2 regions of the Psychrobacillus syltrankelensis genome follow, and region 1 is predicted to be linked to the other one. Evidence: riboswitches for the same ligand, from Rfam matches in the RefSeq annotation. Region 1 holds a riboswitch; the other holds the start of a gene.
The links. A riboswitch is a leader RNA that binds a small molecule or an ion and turns the genes downstream of it on or off. The one in region 1 is predicted to bind cobalamin.
Positions count from the first base shown of each region.

Region 2: linked by a shared signal. The riboswitch ahead of ACTSKG_RS11225 (ribonucleoside-diphosphate reductase subunit alpha) and the one ahead of ACTSKG_RS09275 (ABC transporter substrate-binding protein) in region 1 are both predicted to bind cobalamin.

Region 1 is NZ_CM144227.1:1,925,540-1,929,406, reverse strand. It holds gene argS (arginine--tRNA ligase) at 1-1,336, shown strand, start outside; cobalamin riboswitch at 1,812-1,951, shown strand; gene ACTSKG_RS09275 (ABC transporter substrate-binding protein) at 2,081-3,046, shown strand; gene ACTSKG_RS09270 (FecCD family ABC transporter permease) at 3,051-3,867, shown strand, end outside.
Region 2 is NZ_CM144227.1:2,340,944-2,344,810, forward strand. It holds gene ACTSKG_RS11225 (ribonucleoside-diphosphate reductase subunit alpha) at 1-1,887, opposite strand, end outside; cobalamin riboswitch at 2,166-2,343, opposite strand; gene ACTSKG_RS11230 (undecaprenyl-diphosphate phosphatase) at 2,458-3,285, opposite strand; gene ACTSKG_RS11235 (DedA family protein) at 3,295-3,867, opposite strand, start outside.

The sequences.
Region 1 (3,867 bases):
AGAAAAATACGGACGTACTACAGCGGGTGCTGGGGAAAAAGTTCAAGTCGAGTTCGTTTCAGCAAATCCAACTGGTGACTTACATTTAGGGCATGCGCGCGGAGCTTCTGTTGGGGATTCTTTGTGCAATGTATTAGATTTTGCTGGTTACGACGTGGCTCGTGAATATTATATTAATGACGCTGGTAATCAAATCCATAATCTTGCTGTTTCTATTGAAGCTCGTTATTTTGAAGCTTTAGGCTTAGATAAAGAAATGCCGGAAGATGGATACCGTGGGCAAGATATAATTGATATTGCTGGTGCTCTTGTAAAAGAACATGGGGATAAATTTGTACAAATGTCAGACGAGGAACGCTATAAAGCATTCCGTGCACACGGTTTGAAAGTAGAGCTAGCTAAATTACAAAAAGATTTAGCAGATTTCCGTGTTGGCTTTGACAACTGGTTCTCTGAAACTTCTTTATACGAAGACGGTAAAATTGAAGTGGCTCTCAACAAATTAAAAGCAAATGGTCACATCTTTGTAGAAGAAGGAGCAACTTGGTTCCGTTCTACTACTTTTGGAGATGACAAAGACCGTGTATTGATAAAAAGTGATGGTTCCTTCACTTATTTATTGCCAGACATCGCATACCATGAAGATAAATTAGTTCGTGGTTTCGACCAACTGATCAATATTTGGGGTGCAGATCACCACGGGTATATCCCACGTATGAAGGCTGCAATTGAAGCGCTTGGATATGAGCGTGAAAAACTAGAAGTATCTGTTATTCAAATGGTTCAGCTGTATAAAGACGGCGAAAAAATGAAAATGAGTAAACGTACAGGGAAAGCAGTTACAATGCGTGAGCTAGTGGAAGAAGTTGGACTGGATGCAGTTCGTTATTTCTTCGGCATGCGTTCAGGCGATTCACATATGGATTTCGATCTAGACTTAGCAGTTTCTCAATCAAATGAAAACCCAGTGTATTATGCACAGTATGCACATGCACGTATTTGTTCCATTTTACGTTCAGCAGAAACTCAAGAGATGAAGGCTTCTACAGATTCACTTGATTTATTGCAAAGTGAAAAAGAATTAGACTTATTGAAAAAAATCGGTGACTTCCCACAAGTTGTAGCGGATGCTGCAAAACTCCGTGCACCTCACCGTGTTGCAACATATATCCAAGAACTAGCTGCAACATTCCACAGTTTTTATAATGCAGATAAAGTACTAAATGCGGAAAACATCGCTTTATCAGAAGCTCGTCTTGCTCTTGTAACATCAGCGCGCCAAACAATTGCAAATGCACTTCGTTTAATAGGCGTAGCTGCTCCGGAGAAAATGTAATCTCCTGTGGAATGAGGGAACATGTTATTTCTGCGACGAGCTTGCGCAGGAGCAAACGCACTCCGCTTATTCGGAGTTGCTGCTTCGGAGAAAATGTAATCTCCAACACTTCGACTTCGGTCGGAGTGTTTTTTGGTGAATTAATAGTGAATCGGTCGAATAGTGAGCATAATCGGTCGAATCCCACCATTAATCGGTCGAATCCCACCAATAATCGGTCGAATATAATAAAATCGGCACAGAATCCAAAGAAAAATCAATATCGACAACAAATCGATTTCATGTATAATGAAAACGATGCATCATGAATATTTTGAACATAAAGGTGCTTGCTAGTTTACTAGTTAATCAGATTGTAGACAATTCATATTTCGAAGGTGTTACTTCAGACTGAATGAAAACGCTTGTCAGTCGAGGCACGCCAGTACGAGGCGGAAGCGAATTGAACTTAAGTTCATGAGCTTACAACGATGTACCAGTAACGAAGAATGAAAGCGTTTGTCAACAGTCTGACAAGTTAAAAGGGAAGCTGGTTCAAACCCAGCGCGGTCCCGCCACTGTATGTGATAGAACTCTATCACGAGTCAGAAAACCTGCCTTTATGTGTTACACTTTTGTACCTACGAGGATAGGTTCGTGTAAGTCAGCTTGTTATTATACATAAACTAGCAGATTTATACCTATTTTATCTCTCGTTCATTGGACGAGGGATTTTTATTTGCACAAAAAATGGAGGAATGACAGATGAAGAAGATGTGGCAATTATGGATGGCATCCGCATTAGCAGTATTATTGCTAGTAGGATGTGGGGCAAAAGAAGCAACACCGGATAATAAAGATAATGCACAACAAGAAACGGCAATAGATGAAGCAACTTTCCCACTAACAATAACTGATTCAGTTGGCAATGAAATCACTTTAGAAAAAGCTCCAGAAACCATTGTTTCTATGATGCCAAGTAATACAGAAATATTATTTGCACTTGGATTGAATGATGAAATTGTTGGAGTAAACGACTATGATGACTACCCGGCGGAAGCGCTTGAAAAAGAGAAAATCGGTGGTACGGAATTCAACGTAGAAAAAATTATATCGATGAATCCTGATATCGTATTTGCACATGCTTCCATGTTAGGCACAGGTGAAGCTGGTCTACAACAACTTCGCGATGCAGGTGTGAAAGTATTCGTTGTGAAAAATGCAGCAGACTTCAATGAAACATACACAACAATTGAGCAAATTGGCCGTGCAACTGGGAAATTAGCCGAAGCACAAAAAATGGTAGAAGGTATGAAAGTAAAAGTAGAAGAAGTGAAAGAAAAAATAGCAAAAGTAAAAACAAAGAAAACAGTTTTCGTCGAAACATCAGATGTTCCGGATATTTACACTCCTGGTAAAGGAACTTTCATGCAAGAAATTTTAAATATGGTAAACGCTGATAATATTGCGTCAGACCAAGAAGGTTGGTTTAAAATCGAGCCAGAAGAAATTGTTAGCCGTAATCCAGATGTGATCCTAGTAATGTATAGCTATGTAGATGGAATAGTTGATAGTGTTAAAGCTCGTCCTGGATTTGGTACGATTAATGCAGTGAAAAATAATGAAGTCGTGCAAGTGGATGAAAACTTAACAAGTCGTACAGGTCCACGTCTTGCGGATGGACTAGAAGAAGTAGCGAAAGCAATCTATCCAGAGGCGTTTAGTGAGTAAAGCCATGATCGGCTACATCTTGTCAATTGCTACTTTAATTGTAGCGATTTGGCTAGGTGTATCGGTCGGATCCGTTAAGGTACCGATCAGCACATTATGGGATACGGGAGCAGACGAAATTGCTACTAATATAGTTTGGAAAATTCGCATGCCACGGGTTGTACTTGCAGGGCTAGTTGGTGCATCACTAGCAATTGCAGGTGCTGCTTTTCAAGCGTTATTTAAAAATCCGCTTGCCGATCCTTATACGTTAGGAGTGTCGTCCGGTGCCTCAGTAGGCGCCGTGGCTACGCTCTTTTTCGGTATTTCGGTGCCTTTTTTAGGTATATATACGTTACCAGTTTTTAGTATGATAGGCGCATTAGTTACGATGCTCCTTGTTATTTCATTTGCCAAACTAGTTGATCGTGCAATGAAAATGGAAACCATTATTTTAACAGGAATCATTTTCAGTTCCTTTCTAGGTTCAGTAATATCTCTCATGATTGCACTTACGGGAGAAGAGCTACGCCAAATTATTGGCTGGCTTCTTGGAAGTGTATCGATGCGTGGTTGGAGTTTTGTTCAAATGGCATTACCTTTTATTATCATTGGCTCATTTTTATTATGGCTGAATAGAAGAGAGTTAAATGCGATGCTATTTGGGGAAGAACGAGCGAGGTATTTAGGAGTCAATGTGAAAAAACGAAAAATGATGATACTAATTGGCGGATCGATGCTTACTGGAACAGCCGTGGCGGTATCCGGAACGATTGGATTTGTAGGTCTAGTTGTTCCGCATATGACAAGACTATTATTTGGTTCGGATAATAGAAATGTAT
Region 2 (3,867 bases), 420 kb from region 1:
AGCTAGTATAGATGTTGATGAATTAGGTGCAACTGCCATTAAGTAGCCGTTACGGATTCCACTTTCGGCAACTTGCTCACGCAGTTCATTCCACGCTTCGCTCTTGTATTGACGTTTTTCAAAATAAGCTCCTGTTTGCCAATCCGACCCTTCAAATAAAGGATATGCCCCTTTCTCTTTCGCAAGCTCTACGGAAGCTTGAATTGTTAAGTAGGCAACTCTTTCATATAATTTGTCTGCGAACTCCACTGCTTCGTCCGTTTCCCATCGGATACTATTTAATGCAAGCAAATGATGCCAACCAAATGTCCCTAGTCCAATCCCACGATATCTAGCGTTCGTACGTTCCGCTTGTGGAATAGGAATCATGTTCAAATCAATCACATTATCGAGCATGCGTACTTGTATTTTAATTAAGCGTTCCAACACATCTTCAGGAACTGCTCGTCCAAGATTGATAGATGACAAGTTACAAACAACAAAATCGCCCGCTTTACGTTTAGTCACAATGACGTCATCTTCTAATTGAATTGATTCAAATGAAGTAGCACTTTGGTTTTGGAATATTTCAGTACATAGATTACTGCTGTACACCATGCCAGCATGCTTGTTTGGATTACTACGATTTACTTCGTCGCGGTAAAACATATATGGCACACCCGTTTCTAGTTGAGAACGCATAATTCGTTTCATCAAGTCAATTGCCGGAACAGTTTCACGAGATAAGCGGCTATCATATACACACTCTTCATATTTCTCTCGGAAGGAGCCTTCTCCCCGTTTTTCATCATAAAAATCCTCTAATGAATAGCCTTTTAATTGACGAACTTCATGTGGATCAAATAAATGCCATTCTTCCCGTTCATTCACTTTTTCCATAAATAAATCTGGTAAGCATACACCTGTAAAAATATCATGTGCACGAAGACGTTCATCCCCGTTATTCAAACGTAAATCTAGGAAAGTGAAAATATCTTTATGCCAAACATCTAGATAAACAGCGATTGCCCCCTGACGCTGACCAAGCTGATCCACGCTTACTGCTGTGTTATTTAATTGTTTAATCCAAGGAAGTACGCCACTTGAAGCGCCAACGAATCCTCGGATATAAGATCCACGACTTCGAACTTTCCCCATATACACACCGATGCCACCACCAAATTTTGATAGTGTCGCGACGTCTGTATTACTATCATAAATTCCTTGAAGACTGTCATTTACCGTGTCTATGAAACAACTAGACAATTGTCCATGAGGCTTCCCTGCATTTGAAAGTGTAGGGGTTGCAACTGTCATATACAAATTACTCATTGCCCAGTAAGATTCCTTAATTTTAACAAGACGGTTTTCTTTCTCATCTTTCATAAGTGTCATTGCAATGATTAGCCAACGTTCTTGTGGAAGTTCCACAATCGATTTATCGAAGTCTTTTGCTACATAACGATCGAGTAATGTTTTTAATCCAATATATGTGAATAAAAAATCTCGTTCTGGCTCAATTATTTCCGCTAATTGTTGTAGCTCCTCCAAAGAATATGCTTCTTTAATACGTTTGTCATACAAACCTTTTGCAACTAATGCTTGTACATTACTTGCAAACTTACTGTAAACTGCTTCTGGTGTTGTTTTTCTATGTACTGCTACTTTTTCATATAAATCAGCTAAATGAATACGAGCTGCAACAAATGTCCAATAAGTTTCTGTTTCATCTAAAAAGCTTAATGCTTCAAGTGACATTGACTTGGACCAAGCAGATGTAGACCCCTCTGGGAACTTTTTCATCCATCTTTCATGTGATTTGATAAGTGGAGCAATATTATCCTCTCCAAATTCTTTTAATAGATTATGTAATACCTCTTGTTTTGTTGTATTTGAAATTATTGTCATGTAAACTCCTCCTCTTTATGTATGTGGTGATTGTACTTGGTTATGTGGTGGTCGACACAGGTTATGTGGCTCTCACCCCAGTTATGTGGTGGTCGACACAAGTTATGCGGTACTCAACACCAATTGCGTGGTGCACACACCTGAAAAACAAAAAAGCGATGACTCAAGCCTCTTCGGCTGAGTCATCGCTCACATTTAAAAAGTAGGAAACAAGAAGACATTTCAATCTGTTGAGAAAGAGTCCTTCGCCCCCACCTCTCAACCCCCGAAGAAAGTGTTGCTTCACCGATGGAGAGGCAGGTCTACTGGCTCGTGTTTCATCCTTCTGTCGACCTTCCCCCGATTGCTCGAAGTGGTTATTTCGACAGTTGTCCACACTTACAGTTGCGGGGACAGCTTCGGCTTTTACCGAATTCCCTTTTAAACCATAAAGGTACCAATTCATCGTTCACATACTATATATTGTGTTTCATGTACTAATATAATCTAACATATTGTGTTTGGTGTTGTACATAGGAACAAAGTCTACATACAAAAGGCAGACATAAAAAATGCCTGCCCACTCTTTTTTTACATATATATGATGATTGCTAGCACTACAGCCAACACGATCCGATAGATCGCAAATGGCACTAATTTGATTCTAGATACCAGTTTTAAGAAAAACTTGATGGAGATAAGGGCGAATACAAATGCACTAATAAATCCTACTGCATAAAATCCAATATCATTCATATTAATTTGTTCCCAGTTTTTCAATACAGAAACTAAACTTGCTCCAGCCATAATAGGAACAGCCATAATGAATGTGAAATCTGCAGCTGTTTTATGACTCATCCCGAATAGTACCCCACCGGAAATGGTTGCTCCTGAGCGAGAGAACCCTGGCCATAAAGAGAGACATTGTACTAAGCCCACTTTAAACGCTTGCCCATACGAAATTTGATCCAAACTAACAATGGAAGGTTTTTTCGGTCCAAACTTATCCGCAACAATCATTAAAATTGCTCCGGCCACAAGACTAATAATTACGTATTCTACGTGAAATAAATAATCATCAATAAAGTTTTTAAAAGCAAATCCTAAAATAACTGCAGGAAGCATTCCGACGATTACATGTAACAAATTGAACTGCTTGCTCGACTGCTCAGTTTCTATTTTATATAGTCCTACTAAACTAAACAATCGTTTCCACATAACCACAACTACCGCTAAAATTGATCCTAACTGTATGACAACTTTAAATGTATTTGCTGAATACATTCCTAAAAATGTTTCTGTTTTTAGCCACATATCATCCACTATTATCATATGACCCGTGGATGAAACAGGTGCAAATTCTGTCATACCTTCTACAAATCCTAATATTAATGCCTTTATTAACTCTAAAAATTCCATAAGATCTCCTTAGTCACGTTTTTTGACATACCACACTAAAAATATAATACCAACTATCGCTAAAATAATATACACTAAATTGGAGTAAATATCCATATACCCTACTATTTCGTTCCAATTTTCTCCAACCGCTGCTCCCACCGAAACTAGCACCGTATTCCAGATTAGAGTCCCTAATGTTGTAAATAAAAGAAATAAGCTAAAGCTCATTTTCGACATCCCCGCAGGAATCGAAATTAGACTTCTAACAAGTGGAACTAATCTTCCAAAAAATACAGCCCAAACACCATATTTTTCAAACCACTTATTTGCTTTTTGAATATCTTTCGTCGTTAGTCGCAAAAGCTTACCGTACTTTTGCACAATTTTCTCCAAACGATTTACATCTAATAGTGAGCCGATCCAATATAAAATAGCTGCTCCACCAACAGAACCAGCAGTTGAAGCAATAACAATCCCTAACCTGGTCATTGTCGTAGTTGTCGTCATAAATCCACCTAGCGTCAAAATAACTTCTGAAGGAATTGGTGGAAAAATATTTTCTATTAATATTAACAAAAATACGCCTAGATAACCAAACTG